DNA from 3 places in the Citrobacter tructae genome. Region 3 is predicted to be linked to each of the others. Evidence: predicted binding sites of a transcription regulator. Region 3 holds the regulator's gene; each other region holds the start of a gene.
What was found. The regulator CRP, encoded in region 3, controls carbon source genes, mostly activating them, when cyclic AMP is high. The targets are predictions, from matches to a motif close to ATGTGANNNNNNTCACAT.

Region 1 (10,667 bases), 420 kb from region 3:
CCGTGTCAGTGGAGGCGCATTATAGGGAGTTATTTCAGGCTGACAAGCGGAAATTTAAAATAACTTTCCGAGTGCGTATTTTTTCATCAAAACCGTCATTAACGTGCCATAAAATAAGCAACTTGCCGTTTTTGCAACCGCAATCACACTTCCTGGTGGCATACTAATGAATAAGAGAAAGAGTAAGGAAGAACATTCATGCCTTTAAATGCCCAACAGTTAGCCGCACAGAAAAACCTTTCCTATGTTCTGGCCGAAAAACTGGCTCAGCGAATATTAAAAGGTGAGTACGCGCCAGGCGCTATCCTGCCAGGTGAAATAGAACTGGGCGATCAGTTCGGCGTGAGCCGTACTGCAGTAAGAGAAGCTATAAAGACGTTAACGGCAAAAGGAATGGTATTACCGCGCCCGCGGATCGGTACTCGCGTTATGCCCCAAGCAAACTGGAATTTCCTCGATCAGGAGCTGCTCACGTGGTGGATGACGGAAGATAATTTCCCTCAGGTCATCAAACATTTTCTGGTGATGCGCATTAGCCTGGAACCCCAAGCCTGTTTACTGGCTGCCACCATCGGCACGGCAGAACAAAAAGCGCACCTGAATACCTTAATGAAAGAAATGGTCGAGCTGAAAAAGAACTTTAAGCGTGAGCGCTGGATTGAAGTAGATATTGCCTGGCATGAACACATCTATGAAATGAGCGCAAATCCATTCCTGATTTCCTTCGCATCATTGTTCCATTCCGTGTACCAGACCTATTTTACCTCTATTACCTATAACGAGGTGGTGAAGCTGGATTTGCATCAGGCCATTGTGGATGCCATAGAGGACAGCGATGGCGATCGCGCCTTCACCGCCTGTCAGGCATTACTGATAGCCCCCAATGATCTCCCGGATAAATAACATGCCAGAAAAGAAATCACGCAGTATGGCCGGGTTGCCATGGATCGCCGCCATGGCCTTTTTTATGCAGGCATTAGACGCCACTATCCTTAATACTGCGTTACCCGCAATCGCACACAGCCTCAACCGCTCCCCACTCGCCATGCAGTCGGCCATCATCAGCTACACCCTGACGGTGGCGATGCTGATCCCGGTGAGTGGTTGGCTGGCTGACCGCTTCGGTACCCGACGTATCTTTATGATTGCCGTGAGCCTGTTTACCTTGGGTTCACTTGCCTGTGCGCTATCTGGCTCTTTAACAGAACTGGTTGTTTTCCGGGTGATACAGGGTATTGGCGGCGCAATGATGATGCCGGTTGCCCGCCTGGCGCTATTGCGCGCCTACCCGCGTAGTGAGCTGCTCCCGGTACTTAACTTCGTGACCATGCCTGGACTGGTGGGGCCGATTTTAGGCCCGGTTTTAGGCGGAGTTTTGGTAACGTGGGCCAGCTGGCACTGGATCTTCCTGATTAATATTCCAATTGGCATTGCCGGTATCTTCTATGCCCGCAAATATATGCCGAACTTCACCACACCACGCCGTGGCTTTGATATGACCGGTTTCTTTCTCTTTGGTCTGAGCCTGGTGCTGTTTTCCAGCGGAGTGGAGTTGCTCGGTGAAAAACTTGTCGCCAGTTGGATAGCGCTTAGCATTATTCTTGGCAGCATTTTGCTGCTGCTCGCCTACATCCGCCACGCGCGCCACCATCCAACACCATTAATTGCGCTCCCGATCTTTAAGACCCGAACGTTCTCGGTCGGTATCGCGGGAAACCTTGCCACACGCCTGGGGACAGGATGTGTACCTTTCTTAATGCCACTGATGTTGCAGGTCGGCTTTGGCTACCCGGCGCTAATAGCCGGTTGTATGATGGCACCGACAGCGCTGGGATCCATTCTGGCGAAATCAATGGTGACACAGGTCCTGCGTCGTCTTGGCTACCGCACGACGCTGGTCGGCGTGACGGTATTTATCGGCCTGATGATTGCGCAGTTCTCTTTGCAATCTCCCGCCATGCCAATTTGGATGCTGATCCTGCCGTTGTTCATTTTAGGTATGGCAATGTCCACCCAGTTTACCTCGATGAATACCATTACCCTTGCGGATCTGACCGATGATAATGCCAGCAGCGGCAACAGCGTGTTAGCCGTCACGCAACAGCTGTCGATTAGCTTAGGTGTTGCGATTAGCGCCGCCGTACTGCGTATCTATGAAGGCATGGAAGGAACCAATACGGTCGAACAGTTCCACTATACCTTTATTACGATGGGCGCTATTACGGTGATATCAGCACTGATGTTCATGCTGCTAAAAGCCAAAGATGGCCGCAACCTGATCAAAGAGCGGCATAAGTCTAAACCGACCCCCGCACCATCAGAACAGGAGTAAGCTGCAGGCGCTGTTGCTGCAAGGTGGGTTGCGCCATACGGTGAATTAACACATCGATGGCCAGCTCTCCCAGTTCATCTTTGGGTTGATGGATAGTCGTAAGCGGCGGCGTCATGTAACGCGCTAGTTCGATATCATCATAGCCTACCACCGCCATATCCTGCGGGATGCGTAATCCTGACTGGTACAAAGCCTGATACGCCCCCACCGCCATTGCATCATTACCCGCAAAAACAGCCTGCGGCCGCTGTTTATGCGACAACAGCGTTTGCATGGCTTCAAACCCGCCGCCAAACTCGAAATCACCGGTGATCTCGTAGCCTTGCGGAATCACTAACCCAGCCCGTTCCATTGCCGCGCGATATCCTTCCAGACGTAAACGCGCCGGCGTTTTGTCCAGCGGCCCGGTAATACAAGCAATGCGCGTAAACCCTTTTTCGATAAGATGCTGAGTGGCTAAATCCCCACCCAACAGGGAATTGTCCTGAATCAGGTCACTTTCACCCTCAAAAGGTGACCAGTCCATCATCACGGTGGGAATAGAAGGGTAACGCTGCATGATTTCCATGGAAGGCTGATGAGTTTCGGTGCAGAGCAGCAGTAAGCCGTCCACCCGCTTTTGCATCAACGTTTCCAGATTACGATTCATGCGCTGTTCGTCGCCTTCGGTGTTGCATAACACCAGGCTGTAGCCCCGCTCAAAACAGCTGCGTTCAACACCACGCACCAGTTCTGAATAAAAGGGATTGGTACTGGCAGTGATTAACATACCGATGGTGCGGGTCTGATTTAACTTGAGGCTACGCGCCAGCGCGGAAGGCGCGTAGTTAAGCTCTTTAATCGCCGCGTCAACTTTGTCGGTAATAGCCTCGCTGACAAAACGATCTTTATTAATGACGTGAGAAACCGTCGACGTGGAAACACCCGCAAGGCGGGCAACGTCCTTCATTGTAGCCAAGCGTTACCTCTGCTGACCTAAAAACGCCTCAATTTCTTCGCGCCACGGAACGGAGGGCTGTGCGCCTTTACGCGTTACCGCAATCGCCGCGGCCGCATGCGCAAAGCGAATCGCCTCAGGCAACGGTGTCTCTTCTAGTAGCGCTGTGATTAGCGCACCGTTAAAAGTATCTCCGGCAGCGATGGTATCAACAGCATCCACTTTAAAGCCGGGAACACGATGACCTTCACCGTTTACACTGGCCCAAACGCCACGGCTTCCTAGGGTAATCAGTACGGTGTGAATACCCTTCGCGTGCAACGCCTGCGCCGCTTTAGCAGCATCTTCATCGTTTTCCACCCGTATCCCCGTCAGCCTTTCAGCCTCGGTTTCATTCGGGGTAATGATGTCCACCAGCGACAGCAGTTCATCAGAAAGTTCACGTGCCGGAGCCGGGTTAAGCGCGACCGTAGTGTTATGTTGACGCGCAATTTTTGCCGCAGCCAATACGCTTTCGATAGGAGATTCTAACTGCATCAGCAATGCCGAAGCCTGCGCAATACGGTCTCGCTGAGCCTCCACCAGCGCAGGAGAAAGTGCGGCATTCGCTCCTGCATGAATAGCAATAACGTTCTCGCCTTCAGCATTGACAAAAATCAGCGCCACACCGGTCGCTTCGCCAGAAATAACACTAATTGGCGCAATATCGATGTTATCGCTGGCTAATTGTTTACGTACACTTTCACCAATATCATCATCCCCCGTACAGGCAATGAATGAGATATTTGCGCCACTACGACCCGCAGCAACCGCCTGGTTCGCGCCTTTTCCGCCAAATGCGACCTGATATTGGCTACCGGTTACGGTTTCGCCGGGTGTCGGAAAAGAATTAAGGTTGAGGATGTGATCGGCATTAATGCTGCCAAGAACAACGAGGTTGCCTGCGGTTTTCATGTTCGGTATTCCAAGTCAAAGTGCGCCACCGGGTTAGGGTGGCGCGTGCCCTGCTTTTCTTTTTACGCTTTCATCTTCAACTGTCTGAGGATGGCGTATTTATGTCGCCATCAGGTCGCGAACGACCTGAATCGCTATTACTGCTTGATGACCAGCTTCAGGTCAACCGGATATTTAGCCTGAACCTTCTCGCCTTTCAGTACCTTATCCGCAGTCTCAACGCCTTTTGCGCCAATCTGATCCGGTAACTGAGCGATGGTCGCAGCCAGTTTGCCATCATTTACGGCTTTTTCGCCATCAGGCGTACCGTCAAATCCAACCACCATCACATCAGATTTACCCGCAGTTTGCAGAGCACGCAGCGCGCCCAGCGCCATTTCATCGTTCTGAGCAAATACAGCCTGCACATCAGGATGCGCGGTCAACAGGTTCTGCATAACGTTCAGACCTTTGGTACGGTCGAAGTCTGCTGGCTGGCTGGCCAGCACGTTAAATTTGTGTGCCGCAACAGCCTGCTGGAAACCTTCGCCACGCTCACGCGCCGCCGATGTTCCGGCAATACCCTGCAGTTCGATAACTTTCGCGCCTTCACCGGCTTTCTTCGCAATGTAATCACCAGCAATCTTGCCGCCCAGCACGTTATCAGACGCAATATGGCTGACAACTTCACCTTTGCTTGCCTGACGGTCCAGGGTGATCACCGGAATTTTCGCCTGGTTAGCCATCTTCACGGCATTACCCACGGCATCAGAGTCGGTCGGGTTAATAAGCAGAATTTTAGTCCCACGAACGGTTAGGTCCTGAACGTTTGCCAGCTCTTTCGCCGGGTTGTTCTGCGAATCCAGAATAACCAGGTTGTAACCCAACTTATCGGCTTCTTTTTGCGCCCCATCTTTCAGAGAAACAAAGAACGGGTTGTTAAGGGTGGAGACCACCAATGCAATGGTATCTTTTGCCATCACATTCGCGCTCACGGTGGCGCTTAGCGCAACAGCAGAAACCAGGGTAGCCAGTTTTTTCATGTTCATATTTAAGATGTCCTGTAGTCGTTGTTACTGCTTTTTGTTGTCTACCAGTACCGCCAGCAAAATCACCACCGCTTTAACGATCATCTGGTAATAGGAGGAAACACCTAACAAATTCAAACCATTATTGAGGAAACCAAGAATCAGTGCGCCGATCAGCGTACCGACAATACGTCCTTTACCGCCCGCGAGGCTGGTACCGCCCAACACGACTGCCGCGATAGCGTCCAGCTCATAGCCGGTACCTGCCGTCGGTTGTGCAGAAGAGAGACGCGCCACTTCGATGATGCCTGCCAACGATGCCAGCAGCCCACAGAGTGAATAAACGATAATTTTGATCTTACTGACGCTGATGCCGGACAGACGCGTTGCCGCTTCGTTACCGCCCAACGCATAGATATAGCGACCCAGACGCGTATGGTGCAGCATGTACCACGCCGCCAGGAAGACAATTCCCATAATCCATACCGGCGTTGGGACGCCTAATGGACGACCAATACCAAACCAGCCAAACAGATCGGCATTTTCGGTAAAGCCGGTATTTACTGGGCTGCCGTTGGTATACACCATGGTCACACCACGCAGCAGCAGCATCATCACCAGGGTCGCGATAAACGCCTGTACGCGGCCTTTTGCCACAATTACCCCGGTAACAGCACCAATTGCTGCGCCAGCTGCCAGCGCAGCTGCAACGGCCACCAGCGCATTGACTTCAATCCCTACAATTGAAGCGGCAATCGCACCGGTAAGCGCCAGCAGAGAACCGACGGACAGATCAATACCCGAAGTCAAAATAACCAGCGTCATGCCGACGGCCATAATGGCGTTTACCGATGTTTGCTGGAGAATGTTGAACAGGTTATTAACGGTAAAAAAGTTGGGGCTCATGGTGGAAACAATCGCGATCAGCACTAACAGAGCGATGAGCGACTTTTGCTCCAGAAGCCATGCTTTAGTGAAATAACGGCGACCAGAAACAGCCTGGGTAGTCATCTTTTTACTCCTGATTCACGCGATTAAGCTTGCCCACAGCGGCAGCCATTAATACTTCCTGAGTGGCCTGCTCGCGAGTGAATTCACCGCCGAGATGCCCTTCATGCATGACGATAATGCGATCGCTCATGCCCAATACTTCTGGCATCTCCGAAGAGACCAGAATGATGCTCAGCCCATCGGCCTTAAACTGGTTGATAAGCTGGTAAATCTCTTTCTTGGCCCCGACGTCCACGCCGCGTGTTGGCTCATCAAGGATCAACACTTTGGGTCGGGTCATCAAACCACGCGCAATCGCTACTTTTTGCTGATTGCCGCCGGAGAGCAGGCCGATAGCCTGTTCCATTGAAGGCGTTTTAACATTGAACAGACGGATAAAATCATCCACCGCCTGCTGCTCATCTTTATGTTTCAGACTGCCGCCCGCACGGCTGAAGTAGCGCAGTGCGGTCAGCGACATGTTCTCTTTCACCGACATGCCCAGCACTAAGCCATCGCGTTTACGGTCTTCAGAAATATAGACGATACCGTTGGCCAGCCCATCCTGCGGAGAACGCGTAACCACTTCATGCCCGTCAAGTGTGACGTACCCGCTGGTGCGCGACAGCGCGCCATACAGCACTTTCATCAATTCGGTACGACCGGCGCCCATCAAGCCAGAAATACCGAGGATCTCGCCTTTGCGCAGTGTGAATGACACATCATGCACCCCTGGACCACACAGGTTATCAACCTTCAGGCGCACATCGCCTGGCGCTTTATCCAGGCGCGGGTACTGATCTTCCAACTTACGTCCCACCATCATTTCAATGAGCGAATCTTCGGTAAGTGAGGCCACTTCACGTTCGGCAATAAACTGCCCATCGCGGAATACCGTCACATCATCGCAAATCTCGAAAATCTCTTTCATACGGTGAGAAATATAGACAATGCCGCGCCCCTGAGATTTCAGCTCACGGATAACAAGGAACAAGGATTCAGTTTCAGTGTCGGTCAGCGCGTCCGTCGGTTCATCCATAATGATGACTCTGGATTCAAAGCTCAGCACTTTGGCAATTTCGACCATCTGCTGATCGCCAATCGACAACTCCCCCACCAGCCTGTCGCTTTTAAAGCGCAGATTGAGTTTGGCGAGCAGCAGATCGGCTTCGGCATACATCTTCTTCCAGTCGATTTTGCCAAAGCGATTCACAAACTCACGACCAAGGAAAATGTTCTCGGCGATTGTAAGTTGTGGGATCAGGTTCAGCTCCTGGTGGATGATGCCGATCCCAGCCTCCTGGGAGGATTTGGGACCGTTAAAGGTGGTCTCTTTCCCCAGCCACAATAACGAACCAGCATCACGGGTGTAGATACCGGTCAGGACTTTCATCATGGTGGATTTGCCCGCGCCATTTTCACCCACCAGCGCCATAACGCGACCTGAGTAGACATTCAACGCGGCGCCAGATAGCGCTTTAACGCCCGGGAACGCTTTATCGATCCCTTTAAGTTGCAGTAATGCGTTCATGATGGCCTCAGAACGTGACGCCAGCACAAAGAATGATATTCGCATACGGAGAACATTCTCCGCTGCGAATTACCGCCTGACTGTCTGCGGTCTGTTTTTTAAATTGTTCATGCGTGGTGTAACGAATTTCTATGGTATTTCCCTGGTGTTGTTGCAGTTGCTCAATGTGGCTGAGCAACGTTTCGTGGAGTTGCGGATTATGTTGTTTGATTTCCGTCGCGAGAATGGCCGTCTCGACCTGCATTTCACGCGTGACCACATCCAGTACCTGCATAAAAGAAGGTACGCCCTGGGTTAATGCCATATCAATACGCGTTGTGGTGTTCGGGATGGGTAAACCCGCATCACACACCACCAGCGTATCGGTATGCCCTAGACGGGAGATCACCGATGAAATTTCAGAGTTGAGTACCGTGCCTTTCTTCATTTTCTTTCCCCACTAGCGAAACGTTTCGCTGAAAATTAGTTTAGTCCGAAGGATGCACATAAAACCACCGCGAGGTTACGAAAATGTGATCGTCATCGAAACGTTTCGCAAGCCGTATCATCAGAAGAAAGGAAAATAGTGAGGGAGAAAACAAAACGCCCCCTTTCGTGAGGAAAGAGGGCGTCGGTAGCGTTAAATCTCGACCTGAGTCCCGAGTTCAATTACTCGGTTAGGCGGGATCTCAAACTGATCAGGCGCACGTAGAGCATTACGCTGCAACAGCAGATATAGCTTGCCACGCAAACGTAAGTACCACGGTCGCTTGCCGACAATCAGCGACTCGTGCGACATAAAGAATGAGGTTTCCATCATCCGACAGCTTAAGCCTTCCAGACCGCAACGATGGAAGACTTCCTCGACGTTCGGTGTTTCGCGCCAGCCGTAACTGGCAACCACGCGCCAGAAGGTCGGCGACAGCTGCTCAATTTGTACCCTACGCACATTATGAACATACGGCGCATCTTCTGTACGCAGCGTCAGCAGAATCACGCGTTCATGCAGCACCTTGTTATGTTTGAGGTTATGCAGAAGCGCAAACGGGATGACATTCATGGCACGGGACATATACACCGCTGTACCCGGTACGCGCACCGGCGGCGATTTCTCCAGAGAAGCAATCATCGCCTCCAGAGAGTTGCCGTGTTCATGCATACGGCGCAGCAGACGAAAGCGTTCGCTTTTCCAGGTAGTCATGATGGTGAACATCACCAGACCCAGTGTCAGCGGCAGCCAACCGCCGGAAATAAGTTTATCGAGGTTCGCGGAGAACAGCGGAATATCGATGCACAGGAAGGCCACCAGAATCAGGAAAACGAAGTATTTATTCCAGTGCCAGTTTTTGCGTGCCACGGTAGTCGACAGAATAGACGTCAGCACCATCGTCCCCGTCACCGCAATACCATACGCGGCGGCCAGGTTACTGGAGTGTTCAAAGCTGACAATCACAATCACCACGGCGATATATAGCATCCAGTTAACGAACGGAATATAGATCTGCCCTGACTCCATCTCTGAGGTATGGATGATGCGCATAGGCGACAGATACCCCAGACGTACCGCCTGACGCGTCAATGAGAATACGCCGGAGATAACCGCCTGCGAGGCGATAACCGTAGCCAACGCGGCAAGGATCAACAGGGGAATCAGCGCCCAATCCGGTGCCAACAGGAAGAACGGGTTTTTGATTGCTTCAGGATGTTTTAATAGCAACGCCCCCTGACCAAAATAGTTCAGCACCAGTGAAGGTAACACCACGGAGAACCACGCCAGGCGAATGGGAAACTTACCAAAGTGGCCCATATCAGCGTACAGCGCTTCAACGCCGGTTATCGACAAAACCACCGCACCCAGCGCAATAAATGACAACGTTTTGTATTCGAGGAAGAAATGCACCGCCCACATTGGGTTTAACGCCTGCAGCACTTCCGGGTTAGCAATAATGCTACGTACGCCCAGCACCGCCAGCACCAGGAACCAAACCAGCATAATGGGAGCAAAAAGCTTACCCACTGTTCCGGTACCATGCTTTTGAATCATAAACAGCAGCGTCAGGACAATAATAGAGAGTGGAACTATCCAGGTATCCAGCTGTGGCGCCACTATCTCCAGACCTTCAATCGCCGACATAACCGAAATGGCAGGTGTAATCACCACCTCACCATAGAAGAAGCTGCCGCCAATCAACCCCATAATGACCAGCATAGAGGTTGTTCGCGCCGAGGTATTGCGCCCGGCCAATGACATTAACGTTAGGATCCCGCCTTCCCCGGCGTTATCCGCGCGCATGACAAACGTAAGGTATTTAATGGAGACAACAAAGATCAGCAGCCAGAAAATCAGCGAGAGAAAACCAAATACGGCATCACGTTCAACGCCAAAACCAAACTGGCCGGACAAACATTCACGAAGCGTATAAAGTGGGCTGGTACCAATATCACCGTAGACAACCCCAATCGCTGCGAGGGTAATCGCAGACAATGATTGTTTATTATCAGTGCTCATAGACTCGTCTTTCGTTTATACACATCATCTTTCACGCCACTCCGTCTGGGCTGCATTCGTTATTCCCCCCATCCCAGGAGAAAACTCCATTGCCGCCTTGGTGTAGATTGATTGATTTGGTGTATATATAAGAAATGTGTGCGTCGTCCCTTGGCCCACAAAAAGGCGCACAGTATGCACGATTAATCACAAAATCGTACCCCTAAATGTGGCCAGATTAATCTGGCTCAAAGAAAACTTAGCGCACCTTCAGTCTATTAATGTACTGGTGCAGAGCATCTATACTCGCAGTTTACGCAGTACATTTGGCGAAAGGACGCCACTTCATTATGGCTCACCCACATTTATTAGCGGAAAGAATTTCCCGTCTGAGCAATGCGCTGGAAAAGGGACTTTATGAACGTAGCCACGCTATTCGTCTTTGCCTG
Region 2 (10,667 bases), 1.2 Mb from region 3:
CTCCACGCGGTCACGTGAGCATCAAAGCGTCGAAAGATGGCATCCTGCGTCAGGTGGTACCGGATTATGAACATCTGAAAAATGCCTACGAGCTGCTGTGGGAAATGCCAAATAACGATGGCTACCTGCAACTGGTTGGCGTGATGCAGAAGTTTATCGATCAGTCGATTTCAGCAAATACTAACTACGATCCGTCACGTTTCCCGTCCGGAAAAGTGCCGATGCAGCAGCTGCTGAAAGACCTGCTCACCGCCTACAAATTTGGTGTCAAAACGCTGTATTATCAGAACACCCGTGACGGTGCGGAAGATTCTCAGGACGATCTGGTGCCGTCCATTCAGGACGATGGCTGCGAAAGCGGCGCATGTAAGATTTAATCTTTTGCCGGATGGCGGTATAAACGCCATCCGGCATTACATTCCAGACAGGATCCACATCAATGGCATACACCACTTTTTCACAGACGAAAAATGACCAGCTTCTGGAACCGATGTTCTTCGGCCAGCCGGTGAACGTCGCGCGCTACGATCAGCAAAAATATGACATCTTCGAAAAACTGATCGAAAAGCAACTCTCTTTCTTCTGGCGTCCGGAAGAGGTCGATGTTTCTCGCGATCGTATCGACTTCCAGGCGCTGCCAGAACATGAAAAACACATCTTTATCAGTAACCTGAAATACCAGACTCTGCTGGACTCCATCCAGGGCCGCAGCCCGAACGTGGCACTACTGCCGCTGATCTCGATCCCTGAACTGGAAACTTGGGTGGAAACGTGGGCATTCTCCGAAACCATTCACTCACGCTCTTACACCCACATCATCCGTAACATCGTCAACGATCCTGCAGTGGTGTTTGACGATATCGTCACCAATGAACAGATTCAGAAACGCGCGGAAGGGATCTCCAGCTACTACGATGAGCTGATCGAAATGACCAGCTACTGGCACCTGCTGGGTGAGGGTACGCATACCGTCAACGGTAAAACCGTGACCGTAAACCTGCGCGAACTGAAAAAGAAACTGTATCTGTGTCTGATGAGCGTGAACGCGCTGGAAGCGATTCGCTTCTATGTCAGCTTCGCCTGCTCTTTCGCCTTTGCCGAGCGTGAACTAATGGAAGGCAACGCAAAAATCATTCGTCTGATCGCCCGCGATGAAGCCCTGCACCTGACCGGCACTCAGCATATGCTGAACCTGTTGCGCAGCGGCGTAGACGATCCAGAAATGGCAGAGATTGCCGAAGAGTGTAAACAGGATTGCTACGACCTGTTCGTACAGGCCGCGTTGCAGGAAAAAGAGTGGGCAGACTACCTGTTCCGCGACGGTTCGATGATCGGCCTGAACAAAGACATTCTGTGCCAGTACGTCGAGTACATCACCAATATCCGCATGCAGGCCGTTGGGCTTGATTTGCCGTTCCAGACGCGTTCGAACCCAATCCCGTGGATCAACACCTGGCTGGTGTCCGATAACGTGCAGGTTGCGCCGCAGGAAGTGGAAGTCAGCTCTTATCTGGTCGGGCAGATCGATGCCGAAGTCGATACCGACGATCTGAGTAACTTCCAGCTCTGATGGGCCGCGTGACGTTGCGCATCTCTGGCACACAACTGCTGTGCCAGGATGAACATCCTTCCCTGCTGGCCGCGCTCGAATCGCACAATGTTGAAGTCGAGTATCAATGTCGTGAAGGCTACTGCGGCTCCTGTCGTACCCGTCTGGTGGCGGGTCAGGTTGACTGGATTGCAGAGCCTTTGGCCTTTATTCAGCCGGGTGAAATATTGCCCTGCTGTTGCCGGGCAAAGGGTGATATTGAAATAGAAATGTAGTTTTGTGGGGTGGCGTTGCGCTTACCCGACCTACAAACACCATCGTTCGTAAGCCGGGTAAAGGTAGCCGTTCAGGCAGCGTTAGTGCTTATCTGTTAAAAACAGTACCGCTTTGTCGGGGAAGTCGGTGAACAACCCGTCAACACCCGCCTTGTTATACAAGATGTCATACAGTTGATTCACGTCCGTCGCGTAGTCCGGCAACTGATCGGCCCGCACGGTATAAGGATGCACCGTCATCTTGTTCTGATGCGCCTCCTTCACCATACCGGTCAACATGATATTGCCTTTCTTCGACTTCTCATCCACCAGCATGTGATAGTCCGGGCCGATGCCATCCGCGTACTCAGCAACCTGCTTCATGGCACCCGGTTTAAACATCCAGTCGTAGTTGTAATTCACCCAACTGCCGTCCGGCTTTTTCTCCTGGGTTTCATTCCAGCCGGTATAAGCAATCAGCTGTACCAAGTTGAGATCCATCCCCATTTTGGGTTCCAGCTCATTCTTGATGCGCTTAAGTTCCGCCACATCAAAACTTTGCAGATAGACCTTGTCCTGCTTATCGCTGTAGCCGTACTTTTTCAGCACTTCCAGCGTCTTCGCCGCAATGTCCTTCCCTTCCTGATGATGGAACCACGGCGCTTTGATTTCCGGATAGATGCCAATGTTCTTACCGGTGGAATGATTTAATCCCTGAACAAACTCGATCTCTTCTTCGAAAGTATGCACGCGGAAATCAGATTTCCCCATCGGGAAACGCCCGGGGTACGTCTGCACCTGTTTGCCGTTTTCGATATCAAAACCTTCGGTAAATTTCAGCGATTTGATCTCATCCAGCGTAAAGTCGATGGCGTAATAACGCCCATCTTTACGGGCGCGATCCGGGAAACGCTCAGCGACATCGGTTACCCGATCAAGATAATGGTCATGCAGAACGACCAGATGGTCGTCCTTGGTCATCACCAGATCCTGCTCCAGATAATCCGCGCCCTGTGCATAGGCCATCGCTTTTGCTGGCAGCGTATGCTCAGGTAAATAGCCACTGGCCCCACGGTGTGCAATCACAATCTTGTCTGCGGCGATAGCCGCGCTGCTGACCACCATCCCGGTCAGCATCAACGCTACGCTGAGACTTTTCAATGTGGTTTTCATCTATTAGCCCCCGTTACGCTTCAGTTCCATCTCTGCGTGATGGCGTTTTTCACCAATCATCACAATCACCAGCAGAATAACCGCCAGTACGCTGCCGCCAATCATCACCATAAAACCACCGTCCCAACCGAAGAAGTCAACGGTGTAACCCACAATGGCGCTCGCCGCCACAGAGCCGCCCAGGTAACCAAACAGCCCGGTGAAGCCTGCCGCCGTACCCGCCGCTTTTTTCGGCGCCAGTTCCAGCGCATGCAGACCAATCAGCATTACCGGACCGTAGATCAGGAAGCCGATGATAATCATACATGCCATATCAACATTCGGATTTCCCGCCGGGTTCATCCAGTAAACGACCGTTGCAATAGTCACCAGCGTCATAAAGAACACGCCAGTCGCACCACGGTTACCACGGAAGACTTTATCCGACATCCAGCCACACAACAGGGTGCCAGGGATACCCGCATACTCATACAGGAAGTAGGCCCAGGATGATTTATCCAGTGCGAAATGTTTCACTTCTTTTAGGTAGGTCGGCGACCAGTCGAGGATGCCGTAACGCAGCAAATAGACAAATACGTTGGCAATCGCGATGTACCACAACAGTTTGTTAGGCAGAACGTACTGCATGAAGATCTGCTTCGCAGTCAGCTCTTCTTCTGCTTTTTCGTTGTAATCGTCCGGATAGTCATTCTTATACTCTTCGATAGACGGCAAACCACAGGACTGCGGCGTATCGCGCATCAGAGCAAAAGCAATCAGGGCGACAATAATCGCACCAAATGCCGGCATGTACAGTGCAGCTTTCCAGTCGTTAAACCAAGCCATCCCCAGTAGGAACAGCAGCGGAGGCAGACCGCCACCCACGTTATGCGCGCAGTTCCATACAGAAACAATACTGCCGCGCTCTTTTTGCGACCACCAGTGCACCATGGTACGGCCACACGGTGGCCACCCCATCCCCTGGAACCAGCCGCAGAGGAACAACAACACGAACATCACGGCAATACTCGATGTCGCCCACGGCACAAAGCCCATAAACAACATGACTGCCGCAGCCAGAATCAAGCCCGCAGGCAGGAAAACGCGCGGATTCGAGCGGTCCGAAACGGACCCCATAATAAATTTCGAAAAACCATAAGCAATGGAGATACCAGACAATGCAAAGCCCAGATCGCCACGAGAGAAACCCTGCTCAACCAGGTATGGCATCGCCAGAGTAAAGTTCTTACGTACCAGATAGTACGCCGCATAGCCGAAGAATATCCCCATGAAAATCTGCCAGCGCAATCGACGATAAGTAGGATCGATCTCCGCTGCAGGTAAGCGCGTTTTGTGTAGCGCCGGTTTAAAAATGCTCAACATATTATGTAGCCTCCGTGGCCGTCTTTCATTCGAAGGAAACACTGTAGTACGTCATCGCGACGCTACCGCCCCCAGTGTGGCCGCGATGTTAAGGAAAGATTCAGCGCAATAATGTGAAACACAGCACATATTGTTACAGTTTTATGACAAATGTTCATAAAGGCGCACGGAATCACGTTTCATTTTCGAATAATGAGCGATTATGCGCGAAATCAAACAATCCATGTTTTTTATGTGGCTAAATGATAAAAAACGAACTGTGAGGAAAAACAATGAAAACTCGCGACTCGCAAACAAGTGACGTGATTATCATTGGTGGAGGAGCAACAGGTGCCGGGATCGCACGCGACTGTGCCCTACGCGGATTGCGCGTCATTTTGGTCGAACGCCACGATATCGCCACCGGTGCGACGGGACGTAACCACGGCCTGTTGCACAGCGGTGCACGCTATGCCGTCACTGACGCTGAATCTGCTCGTGAATGTATTAGCGAAAACCAAATTCTGAAACGTATCGCCCGCCACTGCGTTGAATCAACGGACGGTCTGTTTATTACGTTGCCGGAAGATGAGCTCTCCTTCCAGGCCACCTTTATTCGCGCCTGTGAAGACGCGGGGATCCGCGCAGAGGCGATTGACCCCCAACAGGCACGCATTATCGAGCCAGCGGTGAATCCGCAGTTGATTGGTGCGGTAAAAGTACCGGACGGTACCGTGGATCCCTTCCGTTTGACCGCCGCCAACATGCTGGATGCACGTGAGCATGGCGCAGTCATCCTGACGGCCCATGAAGTGACCGGGCTGATTCGTGAAGGCGCAACCGTCTGCGGTGTGAACGTACGCAATCATCTTACCGGTGAGATGCAGTCCCTGCATGCGCCGGTGGTGGTGAACGCCGCCGGGATCTGGGGTCAACGGATTGCGGAATATGCCGATCTGAGCATCCGCATGTTCCCAGCGAAAGGCTCGCTGCTGATCATGGATCATCGCATTAACCAACATGTCATCAACCGCTGTCGTAAGCCGTCTGATGCCGACATTCTGGTGCCTGGCGACACCATCTCGCTGATCGGTACCACCTCACAGCACATTGATTACGACGATATCGACAGCAACCGCGTCACCGCTGAAGAGGTTGATATTCTACTGCGTGAAGGGGAAAAACTGGCCCCGATTATGGCGAAAACGCGCATTTTACGCGCCTACTCCGGCGTGCGTCCGCTGGTGGCCAGCGACGATGATCCAACAGGTCGCAACGTTAGCCGCGGTATCGTACTGTTCGATCACGCCGAACGCGACGGACTGGATGGGTTTATCACTATCACCGGCGGCAAACTGATGACCTACCGCCTGATGGCCGAATGGGCTACCGACGCCGTCTGCCGCAAGCTAGGCAATACCCGACCTTGCACCACTGCGGATGCCGCGCTGCCAGGTTCGCAGGAATCGACTGAGCACACGCTAAAACGTGTGATCTCTTTGCCAGCACCACTCCGTGGCTCAGCGGTCTACCGTCACGGCGATCGCACCCCTGCCTGGCTGAGCGAAGGTCGTCAGCACCGCAGTCTGGTCTGTGAATGCGAGGCGGTCACAGCGGGAGAAGTGCAATACGCTGTGGAAAATTTAACCGTCAACAGCCTGCTGGATTTACGTCGTCGTACCCGCGTCGGGATGGGGACATGCCAGGGCGAGTTGTGTGCCTGCCGTGCCGCAGGTTTGCTGCAACGTTTTAATGTTACCACCGCCGCGCAATCCATCACCCAACTCTCCGAGTTCCTCAACGAACGCTGGAAAGGCGTGCAGCCGATTGCCTGGGGAGATGCGCTGCGCGAAAGCGAATTCACGCGCTGGGTTTATCAGGGATTGTGCGGTCTGGAAAAGGAGCACCAGGATGAAATTTGATACCGTCATTATCGGCGGCGGCCTCGCCGGGCTACTGTGCGGTCTGCAGCTACAAAAAAGCGGGTTGCGCTGCACGATTGTTACCCGCGGCCAAAGCGCACTGCATTTTTCCTCCGGCTCGCTGGATTTACTCAGCACGCTGCCGGATGGGCAGCCGGTGAGCGATATCGAGGCGGGTTTGAACGCGCTGCGCACCCAGGCTCCGTTGCATCCTTATAGTCTCATTGGCACGCAAAGTGTATTGTCTCTGGCGCAGCAGGCACAAACTCTGCTGAAAGAATCTGGCGCCCAATTGCAGGGCGAGGTTCATCATGGGCATCAACGCGTGACGCCACTGGGCACCTTGCGTTCAGCCTGGCTCAGCTCGCCGGAAGTCCCTGTCTGGCCGCTGTCTGCTCAGCATATCTGCGTGGTGGGCATCAGCGGGTTACTGGATTTTCAGGCGCACCTCGCGGCCGCCTCTCTGAGCCAGCATAACCTCAGCGTCGAAACCGCAGAAATCGAGCTACCAGAACTGGATGTCCTGCGCGATAACCCTACTGAGTTTCGCGCGGTTAACATCGCACGCCTGCTGGATAACGAAGATAAATGGCAACTGCTCTATGACGCGCTGCTGCCAATAGCAAAAACCTGCGACATGATCATTATGCCAGCCTGCTTCGGCCTCGCCGATTCCCGGCTCTGGCAGTGGCTCAACGAACGTCTGCCCTGCTCGCTGATGTTGTTACCGACCTTACCGCCTTCCGTTCTAGGCATGCGCCTGCACAATCAATTACAACGCCAGTTTGTGCGCCAGGGCGGCGTCTGGATGCCGGGCGACGAAGTGAAAAAAATCACCTGTCAGGACGGTATAGTGAGCGAAGTCTGGACCCGCAACCACGCTGATATTCCACTGCGGCCACGCTTCGCCGTGCTCGCCAGCGGTAGCTTCTTCAGCAGCGGGCTGGTGGCCACTCGCGAGGCCGTCCACGAGCCAATCCTTGGCCTGGATGTCCAGCAGGCAGAGACCCGTGCGCAGTGGTATCAGCGCGACGTCTTCGACCCGCAGCCGTGGCAACAGTTTGGCGTGACCACCGATGCTGAACTGCGACCTACGCTTGCGGGAAAAACAGTAGAGAACTTGTTTGCCGTCGGATCGGTACTTGGCGGTTTTGACCCTATAGCCCAAGGTTGCGGAGGCGGCGTGTGCGCAGTAAGCGCCTTGCATGCCGCACATCATATTGCGAAACGTGCAGGAGGCCAGCAATGAGCGACACACGTTTTGAAAGTTGTATCAAATGCACTGTGTGTACCACTGCCTGCCCGGTAAGCCGCGTCAATCCAGGCTACCCAGGCCCTAAACAGGCCGGGCCGGACGGCGAACGCCTGCGCCTGAAAGATGGTGCGCTCTATGACGACGCTCTGAAATACTGCATCAACTGCAAGCGCTGCGAAGTGGCCTGTCCGTCAGATGTGAAAATTGGCGATATCATCCAGCGCGCGCGCGCCAAATATGACACCACGCGCCCGTCGCTGCGTAACTTTGTCTTAAGCCATACCGATTTGATGGGCACCGTTTCTACACCGTTCGCGCCGATAGTCAATACCGCCACCTCACTGAAGCCTGTGCGTCAGTTGCTGGATTACGCGTTAAAAATAGATCATCGCCGGACGCTGCCAAAATATTCCTTCGGCACCTTCCGTCGTTGGTATCGCGGCGTTGCCGCACAGCAGGCGCAGTATCAGGATCAGGTCGCCTTTTTTCACGGCTGCTTTGTCAACTACAACCATCCGCAGCTTGGCAAAGACCTGATTAAAGTGCTGAACGCAATGGGGACCGGCGTACAGTTGCTGAGTAAAGAAAAGTGCTGCGGCGTGCCGCTGATCGCCAACGGTTTTACCGATAAAGCGCGTAAGCAGGCGGTCAGCAACGTGGCCTCACTCAGAGAAGCGATAGACGGAAAAGGTATTCCGGTGATCGCCACCTCTTCAACCTGTACTTTTGCGCTACGCGATGAATATCCTGAAGTGCTGGATGTCGACAACTCTGGCCTGCGCGAACATATTGAGCTGGCCACCCGTTGGCTATGGCGCAAACTGGACGAAGGGAAAACGCTGCCACTGAAAACACTGCCATTAAAAGTGGTTTATCACACGCCGTGCCATATGGAAAAAATGGGCTGGACGCTCTACACGCTGGAGCTACTGCGACAAATTCCAGGGCTGGAACTGACGGTGCTGGATTCCCAGTGTTGCGGCATCGCCGGAACTTACGGCTTCAAAAAAGAAAACTATCCGACATCGCAGTCCATTGGCGCCCCGCTGTTCCGCCAGATTGAAGAAAGCGGCGCTGATATCGTCGTCACCGACTGCGAAACTTGTAAATGGCAGATTGAGATGTCAACAAGCAAGCGCTGTGAACATCCAATCACCCTGCTTGCCAAAGCATTGGGTTAACGCTGCTGCCCGATGGTATTCCACCATCGGGCAAGCAAGTATCAATAACTGCTTTTGAGCGTTTGCACAGCCTTATCAGATTTAAACATTGCCAACCGGCGATCCAGCGCTTCGGTATAAAGCATGGTATCGACGCCTACCGCGACAAAGTTCGCCCCCCACTGCAGACATTTTTGCGCCATCGCCGGATCAACGGCGAGAAAACCTGCGGCTTTGCCAGCCGCGCGGATGCGGCGAATGCTTTCCTCAATAATCCGCTGAACATCAGGATGCCCGGCATTATCAGGATATCCCAATGATGCTGAGAGATCCGCAGGGCCAATAAACACACCGTCAATGCCCTCCACATCCAAAATTTCGTCCAGATTGTCCAGGGCGGTCCGACTTTCAACCTGAACTAACAAACAGAGCGACTCATTGGCCTGCGCCATATAGTTATCTATTCGCCCCCAGCGCGCCGCTCGCGCCACGCTCGCCCCAACACCGCGTTCGCCGAGCGGAGGATAACGGGTAGCAGAGACCACCTGACGCGCCTGCTCAGCGCTGTCGACCATCGGGATCAGCAGCGTTTGTGCGCCAATATCCAGTACCTGTTTGATCAACGCTTTACTGCCTTCAATCGGACGGATCACCGGTTGGCTAGCGTAAGGGGCGATTGCCTGTAGCTGGTGATAGAGATCCTGCACCGTATTCGGTGCATGCTCACCGTCAATCAACAACCAGTCATAACCCGACGTCGCGGCAATCTCGGCCATATAGGAAGTGGTTGAACTGAGCCACAGGCCAATCTGTACTTCCCCTTTGCGTAATCCTTCTTTGAAGGGATTTGCTAACAATGCGTTCATAACGATCCTTACAACGTAGATAAGATTATTGATGCGCAGCGCCCACTTGCGAGGAAGGACGGTTCACGCGCAAAGTGAAGATAATCAGTGAACCTATAATCGCCACTCCCGCCAGGGTCAGCAGCCCAGCAGCGTCACTGGCAAAAAACGTTTCTGCTTTAACCCGTAAGATTGGCGCAAGGAACCCACCTACCGCGCCAAACAAGTTCACAAAGCCAATACCAGCTGCCAGCGCAGTGCCAGAAAGCTGTTGCGTTGGCATCGTCCAGAACACGGGCTGTACTGCGATAAAGCCCGCCGCAGCAACACATAAAGCCAGAATAGCCAGTACCGGAGAAACCAAACCAGAAACGCCAATACCAATCCCCGCAGCCATCAATGTCAGTGCTGCGACATTACGCCGGTCGCCGGTACGGTCGGAATAGCGTGGAATCAACCAGGTGCCAAACAATGCGACAACCCACGGAATGGCGGTGACCACCGAAGCCGTGAATCCGACTTTCGTTCCCAACAGCGCGGCAACTTGCGTGGGCAGGAAGAAAATCAGGCCATACACCGCAACCTGAATCGTCAGATAGATAAGCGCCAGTTGCCAGACGCGCCCGTTACGCAGCGCATCCGAGAGACGAGATGTGGTCTTTTTTTCTTCTTCGCTCGCCAGTTGGCTAATGAGTACGGACTTTTCCTCAGCGTTCAGGAAACGCGCCTGCTGTGGGGTATCATCAAGCCAGAAGAAAGTGAAAACGCCCGCACCTACCGCCAGTAAACCTTCTATAACGAACATCCAGAACCACCCCGGATGCCCCATAAAACCGTGCATCTCCAGCAGCGCACCTGACAGCGGCGATCCCAGAGTTAATGCCAATGGCGCTCCCATGTAGAACAGCCCCATGATGCTGGCGCGGTTGCGCTGCGGGAACCACTGCGAAGTCAGGTAAATCATTCCGGGGAAGAACCCTGCCTCTGCCGCGCCAAGAAGGGTACGGATAATCAGGAATTTCGCCTCCGTATCCGCCCACGCCATTGCCGCAGACAAAAATCCCCACAGCAACGTGGTGGTGCCAATCCAGGTTCTGGCACCAAATTTACGCATCAGCAAATTAGCGGGTACGCCCAGAAAGGCGTAAACCACAAAGAAAATTCCCGC
Region 3 (10,667 bases):
ATAGCTAAAATTGGATTCATTTTCATAACAAGAGTCTCCCTCAGGCGCGGTAAATCGCGTCAATATCGATAAGTTCAAGCTGCGGATGGGCCAACGTAGAGGCCGCTAACGACGTGGTGGTGTAGATGGCGTCAATACCGTTAGCAAACAGGTGCTCAACGCCCTTAGAAAAGATCCCATGGGTGACGTACAGACTAACGCTGCGGGCACCAGCATCACGCAATACCTGCGCAGAGCCAATGAACGTACCGCCTGCGTCACACAGGTCGTCGACAATCAGCACATCCCGCCCCTTAACGTCACCGGCCACCAGCGTAAAACCCGTCAGGTTACCGCTTGCAACATCGCGTTTTTTGCTCAGAATGGCGTACTCTGCAACCCCTGCGGCTCTGGCAACAGCATCAATTTTCTTCAACGCGCCAGCATCGGGGGCCACCAGCATCAGCGCATTTTTCGTAAACTGGAGCTGCAATGTCGTACTTTGCAGCAGGCAGACGTCCTGTGGAAGCGAGACAAAATTATCTATTGCCGCCGCAGCCGCGTCACTGTGTGGATCAAGCACTTTCACCTTGTCGAACTGCAGCGTATTTAGCTGACGGGCAAAGACCTTCAGCGCAAAGCTGTCGCCCGCAACCATATGTCGGTCCTGTCGCGCCCACGGCAGCCAAGGAAGTTCAAGATGGCTGACCAGTACATCGGTTTGATGACGCACCGCCTCCACCAACTGCGCCAGCAGCATAAAATCATTCATGTCGCGCATCGCCGTGGCGCGAATGCGCATCAGACGAGCGAAGGATGGCAACGCATCGGTGACTTTTAACCAGACGGCCCCATCAGGAAAAATGCCGCTGGTAATGGCGTAAGCCCGGTCATCCAGAGTTAATGCTAATTTTACGCTCATCTCGCTTCCTCTTTTAATTATGTCCCTTCGACACAATTAATAATGTCCTTAAGACACATATTAAGCAAGCAAAGAATGCATTCTTTTTGAATATGGTAATAATCTATTGATAATCAAAGAGAAAAAAACGCATCTTGCCCCCCGGTGCCGGGCTGGTACACTTGGCGGCGTTACATATCATCGTGAGTACCTTATGACCACCGAAGCCGACTACCTGAATCAGTATGATGCCCGCCGCTTTCCCTCTCCGCTGGTGACGGTAGATAGCGTGTTATTTACCCTGCATCAACAGGCTCTCTGCGTGTTGCTAGTCGAACGGGCAAACCAGCCGCAAAAAGGACGTTGGGGATTACCCGGCGGCTTTATCGATATGACACACGATGATTCCACGCGCGCCACAGCGCTACGAAAACTCACTGAAAAAACTGGTGTTTCACCTTCGTGGCTGGAACAGTTGGACACATTTTCCGGACCAGATCGTGACCCGCGCGGCTGGAGTCTGACGGTCACCTGGTTTGCGCTTATCGCTTGGGTGGACTGCGAGCCGCATATCGCCAGCGTCAGCGATGCCCGCTGGGTCCCCGTTGATAAGCTTGCCGACTATCCGCTGGCCTTCGATCACCAAAACATCATTGAAGCCGCCCTGCACCGCTTGCGGCAAAAAACGATGTATTCTTTACTACCCGTTTACTGTTTACCGGATACCTTTACCCATGGTCAGCTACAGGAAGCTACTGAAGTTATCCTCGGCCAGTCGATTCAGCGCAAAAGCCTGATCCGCCGCTTTGAAGCATCAGGTATGTTTGAAGATACCGGTGAAAGTATGGCGACAGGCACGCGAAAAGCCCGCCTGTGGCGACGTAAACCGGGCGTGGAAATTCATCTTTTCTCACGTAACCTGCTGGCCGAATAAGCACAAAATCACATATTGGCTAACCCGCAGGCTCCATGCGCGGTATAGTTGCTCTTTCCGATTATTAATTGCTCTGGTGTTATGGTTGAAATCACTCCTACAGAAGTAACCCTACCCGCCGATGATTCACGAGAATTCCGCCCGATGCGCGGGATCGGTAATCGACATCTGCAAACCATGCTGCCGCGTTTAATTCGCCGTAAGGTGAAGTTCGACGCCCACTGGCAGCGATTGGAATTACCCGACGGTGACTTTGTCGATCTGGCATGGAGTGAAGATCCGCAGCAGGCGAAGCACAAACCGCGTCTGGTCGTTTTTCACGGTCTGGAAGGTAGCCTGAACAGCCCGTACGCCCACGGACTGATTGAGGCGGCGCAAAAGCGCGGCTGGTTAGGCGTGGTGATGCATTTTCGCGGCTGCAGCGGTGAACCGAATCGCCTGAACCGCATTTATCACTCCGGCGAGACCGAAGACGGCACCTGGTTTTTACACTGGCTGGAATGTGAATTCGGCCGCGTGCCGACCGCAGCGGTCGGCTATTCGCTCGGCGGCAACATGCTGGCCTGCCTGCTGGCAAAAGAAGGCAACGACATTCCAATTGATGCCGCAGTTATTGTCTCTGCGCCTTTCGTACTGGAAGCCTGTAGTTATCATATGGAGAAAGGTTTCTCCCGTGTCTATCAGCGCTACCTGCTCAATCTGTTGAAAGCCAATGCCTCGCGTAAGCTTGAGGCGTATCCGGGTTCGCTGCCGGTAAGCCTGGCCCAGTTGAAATCCCTGCGCCGCATTCGCGATTTTGACGATCTGATTACTGCAAAAATTCACGGTTTCGCCGACGCGATAGACTATTATCGTCAGTGTAGCGCTATGCCGTTGCTCAATCGGATCGCCAAACCAACGCTGATTATCCACGCCAAGGACGATCCGTTTATGGACCACCATGTGATCCCCAAACCGGAAAACCTGCCCTCGCAGGTGGAATATCAGTTAACCGAGCACGGTGGTCACGTTGGGTTTATTGGCGGCACGCTGCGCCGCCCCGAGATGTGGCTGGAATCGCGTATCCCCGACTGGCTGACAACGTATCTGGAGGCATAATCATGCAGATCCCCTGGCAGGACTTATCCCCTGAAGCGCTGGACAATCTGATTGAAAGCTTTGTCTTGCGTGAAGGCACCGATTATGGTGAACATGAACGTTCACTCGAACAAAAAGTCGCCGACGTCAGACGCCAGTTACAATCTGGCGAAGCCATCCTGGTATGGTCAGAACTGCATGAAACGGTCAACATTATGCCGCAGAAACAGTTTCGCGAATAATCGGTTGTCGACGGCTGACTATAATAAAAAACCAACCTATTTATGGAGTTGTTATGTCTGCCAAACATCCGGTGATTGCGGTAACAGGATCCAGCGGCGCGGGGACCACCACCACCAGCCTCGCGTTTCGTAAAATTTTCTCGCAGTTAAATCTGCGCGCTGCCGAGGTGGAAGGCGACAGTTTTCACCGCTATACCCGTCCTGAGATGGACATGGCGATCCGCAAAGCGCGTGACGCCGGGCGACACATCAGCTATTTCGGCCCCGAAGCCAACGATTTCAGCCTGCTGGAACACACCTTCATCGAGTACGGTCAGTCGGGCAAAGGCCAGTCACGAAAATATCTGCACACGTATGATGAAGCCGTTCCGTGGAATCAGGTTCCGGGCACATTTACCCCCTGGCAGCCTCTTCCTGAACCGACGGACGTGCTGTTCTATGAAGGCTTGCACGGCGGTGTAGTAACCCCGCAACAAAATGTGGCGCGGCATGTCGATCTATTGGTCGGGGTGGTGCCAATCGTCAACCTGGAGTGGATCCAGAAACTAACCCGCGATACCAGCGAGCGCGGTCACTCCCGCGAAGCGGTAATGGACTCAGTCGTGCGCTCAATGGACGATTACATCAATTACATCACCCCGCAGTTTTCCCGCACGCATATTAACTTCCAGCGCGTACCGACGGTCGACACCTCTAACCCTTTTGCAGCAAAAAGCATTCCGTCATTGGATGAAAGCTTTGTTGTTATCCATTTTCGTAATCTGGAAGGTATCGACTTTCCCTGGCTACTGGCTATGCTGCAGGGCTCATTCATTTCTCACATCAATACATTAGTGGTGCCGGGTGGCAAAATGGGGCTGGCAATGGAGCTGATCATGCTGCCGCTGGTCCAACGGCTGATGGAAGGGAAGAAAATAGAGTAAGCGGTGTTTGTGCCGGATAGCGCTAGGCTCATCCGGCATTAGAAATTACGCCGCAATCACTTCATAGGAATGGGTAATATTCACCGCTTTTTCTAGCATCAACGCCACGGAACAATACTTCTCCGCCGAGAGGTCTACTGCGCGGGACACTGACGCGTCTTTTAGATCGTTACCGGTGACGATGAAATGCAGATTAATATGGGTAAACAGACGCGGCGCTTCTTCACGACGTTCGGAAGTGAGTTTCACTTCGCAGTTGGTCACATCCTGACGACCCTTTTGCAGGATCGACACCACATCAATCGCACTACAGCCACCCGCAGCCATTAGCACCATTTCCATCGGGCTCGGCGCTTTATCACCAGAGTTACCGTCCATCAAGATTTGGTGGCCAGAGGCGGACTCACCGAGGAAGGTTAACCCCTCAACCCACTTTACACGCGCTTGCATATTTCGTAACTCCAATGTTTCAATTTTCCTGACAGATTACGCGTACATAACAATTCTCGCAACGGAAGGCGACCTGCATCATGCTGAAGCGAGACACCAGGAGACACACGGCGAAAGCTATGCTAAAACAGTCAGGATGCTACAGTATTACATAGACGTACTGCATGTATGCAGAGGACATCACATTACAGGCTGCAGTTCACTTTTTAGCAGCCCCTTTCCCAGGTAGCGGGAAACATATTTTTGCAACCCCAGAGGCAGCGTCGTTTTCTGGCTCTGGAGACAGCTTATAACAGAGGATAACCGCGCATGGTGCTTGGCAAACCGCAAACAGACCCGACTCTCGAATGGTTCTTGTCTCATTGCCATATTCATAAGTACCCATCGAAGAGCACGCTGATTCACCAGGGTGAAAAAGCGGAAACGTTGTATTACATCGTTAAAGGCTCAGTGGCAGTGCTGATCAAAGATGAAGAAGGGAAAGAAATGATCCTCTCTTATCTGAATCAGGGCGATTTCATTGGTGAATTAGGCCTGTTTGAAGAAGGCCAGGAACGTAGCGCCTGGGTACGTGCCAAAACCGCATGTGAAGTCGCTGAAATTTCATACAAAAAATTTCGTCAATTAATCCAGGTTAACCCGGATATTCTGATGCGCCTGTCTTCCCAGATGGCTCGTCGTCTGCAGGTAACGTCCGAAAAAGTGGGCAACCTTGCCTTCCTGGATGTCACTGGTCGTATCGCCCAGACCCTGTTGAACCTGGCGAAGCAACCTGACGCTATGACCCACCCGGATGGCATGCAGATCAAAATCACCCGTCAGGAAATTGGCCAGATCGTTGGCTGTTCCCGTGAAACTGTTGGTCGTATCCTGAAGATGCTGGAAGATCAGAACCTGATCTCCGCGCACGGTAAGACGATCGTCGTCTACGGCACGCGTTAACCTCATCGAAATGGCGCGTTACCGGGTAATGCGCCATTCTTGTTTACACCGATGTGGCGAAGACTGATTTATCACCCCGAGATCAACTACGCACTACGACAAACCCTGGTGCTGTGTTTGCCCGTGGCTGTCGGTCTTATCATCGGTCAGCTTCATCTGGGGCTGCTTTTCTCCCTCGTCCCTGCCTGCTGTAACATTGCCGGTCTTGATACCCCGCATAAGCGCTTTTTCAAACGCTTAGTTATTGGCGCGTCGCTGTTTGCCGGGTGCAGCCTGATCATGCAGTTGCTGCTGGCGCAGACCATACCGCTTCCGCTAATCCTCACCGGCCTGACACTGGTTCTCGGCGTAACCGCAGAGCTGGGCCCTCTGCATGCTCGATTACTGCCAGCCTCACTGATCGCGGCGATTTTCACGCTAAGTCTGGCCGGGAATATGCCCATCTGGGAGCCGCTGCTGATCTATGCGCTGGGTACGTTGTGGTACGGCGCGTTCAACTGGTTCTGGTTTTGGCTGTGGCGTGAACAGCCGCTGCGGGAATCGCTCAGCTTGTTGTACCGCGAACTGGCCGATTATTGTGAAGCAAAATATAGCCTGCTAACCCAGCACGTCGATCCCGAAAAAGCGTTACCCCCGCTGCTGGTTCGCCAGCAAAAAGCCGTGGATCTGATCACCCAGTGTTATCAGCAAATGCACATGCTTTCGGCGCATCGCAATAACGAGTACAAACGCCTGCTGCGGTCCTTTCAGGAAGCACTGGATTTGCAGGAACATATTTCCGTTAGCCTGCATCAACCGGAAGAGGTGCAAAAGCTGGTCGAGCGTAGCCACGCGGAGCAGGTGATTCGCTGGAACGCGCGCACCGTCGCCGCCCGCCTGCGCGTGCTGGCAGATGACATTCTGTATCATCGCTTGCCTACGCGTTTTTCCATGGAGAAACAGATTGGCACGCTGGAGAAAATTGCTAACCAGCATCCGGACAACCCGGTCGGGCAGTTTTGCTACTGGCACTTTAGCCGTATTGCCCGCGTGCTACGCACTCAGCGTCCACTGTACGCCCGAGATTTGATGGCCGACAAACAGCGCCGATTGCCGTTGCTCCCTGCCCTGAAAAACTATCTGTCGTTGAAATCCCCGGCGCTGCGTAATGCCGGACGCATCAGCGTCATGTTGAGCATCGCCAGCCTGATGGGCAGCGCCTTACACCTGCCAAAACCTTACTGGATCCTGATGACGGTCCTGTTCGTCACGCAAAACGGCTACGGTGCAACGCGGGTACGTATTTTGCATCGTTCGGTAGGTACGCTCGTCGGGCTGGTGATTGCTGGCGTCACGTTGCACTTTCATATTCCGGAAGGATTTACGCTGGCGGCCATGCTGGTCATCACCCTCGGCAGTTATCTGATCATGCGCAAAAACTACGGCTGGGCCACCGTCGGCTTTACAGTCACGGCGGTATATACCCTGCAGTTGCTGACGCTGAACGGGGAGCAGTTTATCGTGCCGCGCTTTGTCGATACGGTGCTGGGCTGTTTGATTGCCTTTGGCGGCACACTCTGGCTGTGGCCGCAGTGGCAGAGCGGCCTGCTGCGCAAAAACGCCCACGATGCGCTGGAATCCGATCAGGAAGCCATTCGCCTGATCCTCAGCAACGATCCGCAGGCAACACCGCTCGCGTATCAGCGTATGCGGGTCAATCAGGCACATAACACACTGTTTAACTCACTCAACCAAGCGATGCAGGAGCCAGGATTTAATTCGCATTACCTGGCCGATATGAAACTGTGGGTCACGCACAGCCAGTTCATCGTCGAGCATATCAACGCGATGACCACGCTGGCACGAGAACACACAATGTTGACGCCGGATTTGGCGCAGCGGTATCTGGAGTCCTGTGAAATTGCAATTCAGCGCTGTCAGCAGCGGCTGGAATATGACGGGCCGGGAAGCTCCGGCGATGTGAATATTCTCGAATCACCGGAGATGCTATCCCACGGTCCGTTAAGCACTCTGGAACAGCATCTGCAGCGCATTTTGGGTCATCTGAACACTATGCACACCATTTCTTCTGTTGCATGGCGTCAGCGCCCGCACCACGGTATCTGGCTAAGCCGACGATTGCGGGATATGAAGGGCTAACACTGTTTGCCGGATGTCGCCGCTGAACTGTGCTTTTCCGGCAAACAGGCGATCAACCCACCACTTTCGCGACCGCCTGCGCGAAGCGCTGCATCCCTTCATCGATATCCGCTTGCTCTACCACCAGCGACGGCGCAAAACGCATCACGTCCGGGCCGGCATTCAGTACCATCACCCCTTCGTGGGCAGCCGCGTAGAGGAAATCGCGCGCCCGGCCTTTGAACTGCGGCTTCAGCTCCGCGCCAATCAGCAGCCCCATGCCGCGAATATCGCTAAAAATGTCATACTGAGCATCGATTTTCTGTAAATGCGCAACAAATTCCTGACGTTTGGCCTGAATACCTTCCAGCACGTCCGGCGTGTTGATGATGTCAAACGCCGTCTCTGCAACCGCGCAGGCCAGCGGATTACCACCGTAGGTCGAGCCGTGCGAACCAACATGGAACGCAGAAGCAATCTCCTGAGTGGTCAACATGGCACTCACCGGGAAGCCGCCGCCGAGGGCTTTGGCGCTGGTCAGAATGTCCGGCGTCACGCCGTAGTGCATATAGGCAAACAGATTGCCGGTACGCCCCATCCCGCACTGCACTTCATCAAATACTAGCAATGACTGATGTTGATCGCACAACTCCCGCAGGCCCTGTAGGAATTCCGGTGTTGCGGCCATGACGCCACCTTCGCCCTGAATCGGTTCGACGACAACCGCGCAGGTGTGATCGTTCATCACCGCTTTAACCGCATGCAGATCGTTAAACGGCACATGAATAATGTCCGCCGGTTTTGGGCCAAAGCCGTCAGAATATTTCGGCTGTCCGCCGACGGAAACGGTAAACAGCGAACGGCCGTGAAACGCATTGTGGAAGGCGATAATTTTGGTTTTGAACGGACTATGTCGCACGCAGGCATAGTGGCGCGCCAGCTTAAAGGCAGTTTCGTTGGCTTCGGTGCCGGAGTTCATGAACAGCACACGCTCGGCGAAGGTCGCTTCAATGATTTTGCGGCCTAAACGCAGAGCGGGTTCATTGGTGAAAACGTTACTGGTGTGCCACAGGGTTTCGCCCTGGGTTTTCAACGCCTCGACCAGTGCCGGATGGCAATGCCCTAACGCTGTAACTGCAATGCCGCCCGCGAAATCAACATACTCTTTGCCCTGTTGATCCCAGACTCGACTCCCTTTCCCTTTTACCGGAATAAACTCTGCCGGTGCATAAATCGGCAGAATCACTTCATCGAATGTTGCGCGCGTAATTGCAGTTTGTTCAGTTGCCATGTCATTGCCACCCTATTAAGCAGAAATGTTAGTGAAATTATAATCACAAAATATGAATAAAAAATCACTGAATAGCAACCACAAATCATCGATTGAGGAAATTAGCCAGCAGTTGATGCCCCTGCTCACTGAGGATACTTTCCGGGTGAAACTGTACACCTTCCAGATCCCACTCGCGGTGACGAATGCCCATAATTTCCTGAGTCTCGCTCCAGGCCGTTACCTCAAAGCAGGCAGGCAGCGTCTCTGGCGCAACCACCAGAGAGTGGTAGCGTGTCACCGTTAACGGGTTCGCCAGCCCCTGAAAAACGCCCTGCCCGGTATGCGTAATTGGGCTGGTCTTACCGTGCATCACTTTCGCCGCTCGCACCACGCTGGCACCAAATGCTTGCGCCATCGCCTGGTGACCCAAACAGACGCCCAGCATCGGGATTTTTCCCGCATAGTGACGAATAACGTCCAGCGAGATCCCGGCATCATCCGGCGTACAAGGGCCGGGGGAAATAACGATTTTTTGCGGGCTCAGCGCGTCGATTTGCGCCAGCGTCAACTCGTCGTTGCGCCTGACAAGAACCTCAGCGCCCAGTTCGCAGAAATATTGATACAGGTTCCAGGTAAAAGAATCGTAGTTATCGATAAGCAGGATCATTGCGGCTCCGGTACAGAAAAACCGCGCTATTCTACCCAGTTTCTCGGGCTTCGCTTACCACTTTAAGAAATATCGCCCGCAACGCCGACAGGTCGCCCATCGCACCACTCTGATTGGCCTGATTCCACTCTTCGACCGGTATACCATCCCAACTGAGCATATACCCGGCATGGATCGCTAACTGTTCGAAGAAAATACGCTGTGCCAAACCACTACCAATACGAAACGGGTGCAGGACATTAATTTCGCAATAATAATGCGCGAGTCGGTCGATAAACGTATCCTTTGGCTGCCCAAATAGCCAGGACTCGTCTTCCAGATCCTGCATCAGCGCATTGCCCTCTTTCTCGATGTAGGCAAAGTGGCAGAAGCGGGTATCACCCTGATAAATATCAACCTCGCGCAGCTGGCCCGCCCAGTCAAAAATATCCTGATAGAGTTGACGATGGATAGCACACAGGTGTGGCAAACCGCGTTTGTACGGACCCAGCCCAATCGTCGCCGCACGCAGCGCCGTCAATTCGTAGGCAGCCTGCGCCAGACGTTGTGCCTGATGAACCCCCAGACGATTACGCATTACGTTCAGGCCAGGATACAAATAGGGATCGCGCCCATCACCGAATTTATCGCTCATAGTGCCTCCTCAATTCTTCAAGGCGCGCCAGGGCGTCTTCAGCGCTCAACGTAACCCGTGGAATATCCACGCCTTCCAGGCGTCGGCTGGCCTGGAAATTGCCGTTTCGCAGTTGTTCCCAGAGACTGGACTTTTGTTTATCGGTGAGTTTTTTCACGTGACCTCCCTGAATGTGCCGGCACTTGCCACAAGTATAAGCAGCAATTTTGGGTTACGCAGAGAAGGGAGAGAACGCGGGCAGGAACCGCCCGCGCAAAAATACGATTACGGCAGGACTTTCGCAGACAAGATAACAATCGGTTTGGACGGGACGTTCTGGTAAGGACCCACATCGTGCGTCGGAACTTGGGCTATCTTATCCGCGACATCCATCCCTTTCACCACTTTACCAAAGACGGCATAGCCGAAGTCACGCTGACCGTGATCGAGGAAAGCGTTGTCCGCAATGTTAATAAAGAACTGGCTGGTCGCGCTGTCTTTGTCTGCTGTCCGTGCCATGGCAATGGTGCCACGGGTATTGCGCAGTC

Region 1: the regulator CRP is predicted to act here: its motif matches at 8,262-8,279, upstream of rbsD (D-ribose pyranase).
Region 2: the regulator CRP is predicted to act here: its motif matches at 4,450-4,467, upstream of glpT (glycerol-3-phosphate transporter).

The regions. Positions count from the first base shown of each region.
Region 1 is NZ_CP038469.1:3,380,163-3,390,829, forward strand. It holds gene E4Z61_RS16885 (FadR/GntR family transcriptional regulator) at 199-903, shown strand; gene mdtD (multidrug transporter subunit MdtD) at 905-2,332, shown strand; gene rbsR (ribose operon transcriptional repressor RbsR) at 2,298-3,290, opposite strand; gene rbsK (ribokinase) at 3,294-4,223, opposite strand; gene rbsB (ribose ABC transporter substrate-binding protein RbsB) at 4,361-5,251, opposite strand; gene rbsC (ribose ABC transporter permease) at 5,276-6,241, opposite strand; gene rbsA (ribose ABC transporter ATP-binding protein RbsA) at 6,246-7,751, opposite strand; gene rbsD (D-ribose pyranase) at 7,759-8,178, opposite strand; gene kup (low affinity potassium transporter Kup) at 8,371-10,239, opposite strand; gene ravA (ATPase RavA) at 10,569-10,667, shown strand, end outside.
Region 2 is NZ_CP038469.1:186,172-196,838, reverse strand. It holds gene nrdA (class 1a ribonucleoside-diphosphate reductase subunit alpha) at 1-377, shown strand, start outside; gene nrdB (class Ia ribonucleoside-diphosphate reductase subunit beta) at 440-1,570, shown strand; gene yfaE (ferredoxin-like diferric-tyrosyl radical cofactor maintenance protein YfaE) at 1,570-1,824, shown strand; gene glpQ (glycerophosphodiester phosphodiesterase) at 1,906-2,976, opposite strand; gene glpT (glycerol-3-phosphate transporter) at 2,980-4,338, opposite strand; gene glpA (anaerobic glycerol-3-phosphate dehydrogenase subunit A) at 4,611-6,239, shown strand; gene glpB (glycerol-3-phosphate dehydrogenase subunit GlpB) at 6,229-7,488, shown strand; gene glpC (anaerobic glycerol-3-phosphate dehydrogenase subunit GlpC) at 7,485-8,675, shown strand; gene yfaU (2-keto-3-deoxy-L-rhamnonate aldolase) at 8,717-9,520, opposite strand; gene E4Z61_RS01495 (MFS transporter) at 9,546-10,667, opposite strand, start outside.
Region 3 is NZ_CP038469.1:3,798,863-3,809,529, reverse strand. It holds gene E4Z61_RS18840 (nicotinate phosphoribosyltransferase) at 1-26, opposite strand, end outside; gene prs (ribose-phosphate diphosphokinase) at 41-901, opposite strand; gene E4Z61_RS18830 (NUDIX hydrolase) at 1,095-1,814, shown strand; partial or broken gene E4Z61_RS18825 (hydrolase) at 1,850-2,912, shown strand; gene E4Z61_RS18820 (YheU family protein) at 2,915-3,133, shown strand; gene E4Z61_RS18815 (phosphoribulokinase) at 3,187-4,056, shown strand; gene E4Z61_RS18810 (OsmC family protein) at 4,102-4,506, opposite strand; gene crp (cAMP-activated global transcriptional regulator CRP) at 4,816-5,448, shown strand; gene E4Z61_RS18800 (YccS/YhfK family putative transporter) at 5,500-7,587, shown strand; gene argD (bifunctional acetylornithine/succinyldiaminopimelate transaminase) at 7,640-8,857, opposite strand; gene pabA (aminodeoxychorismate synthase component 2) at 8,943-9,506, opposite strand; gene E4Z61_RS18785 (putative adenosine monophosphate-protein transferase Fic) at 9,538-10,140, opposite strand; gene E4Z61_RS18780 (YhfG family protein) at 10,130-10,297, opposite strand; gene ppiA (peptidylprolyl isomerase A) at 10,405-10,667, opposite strand, start outside.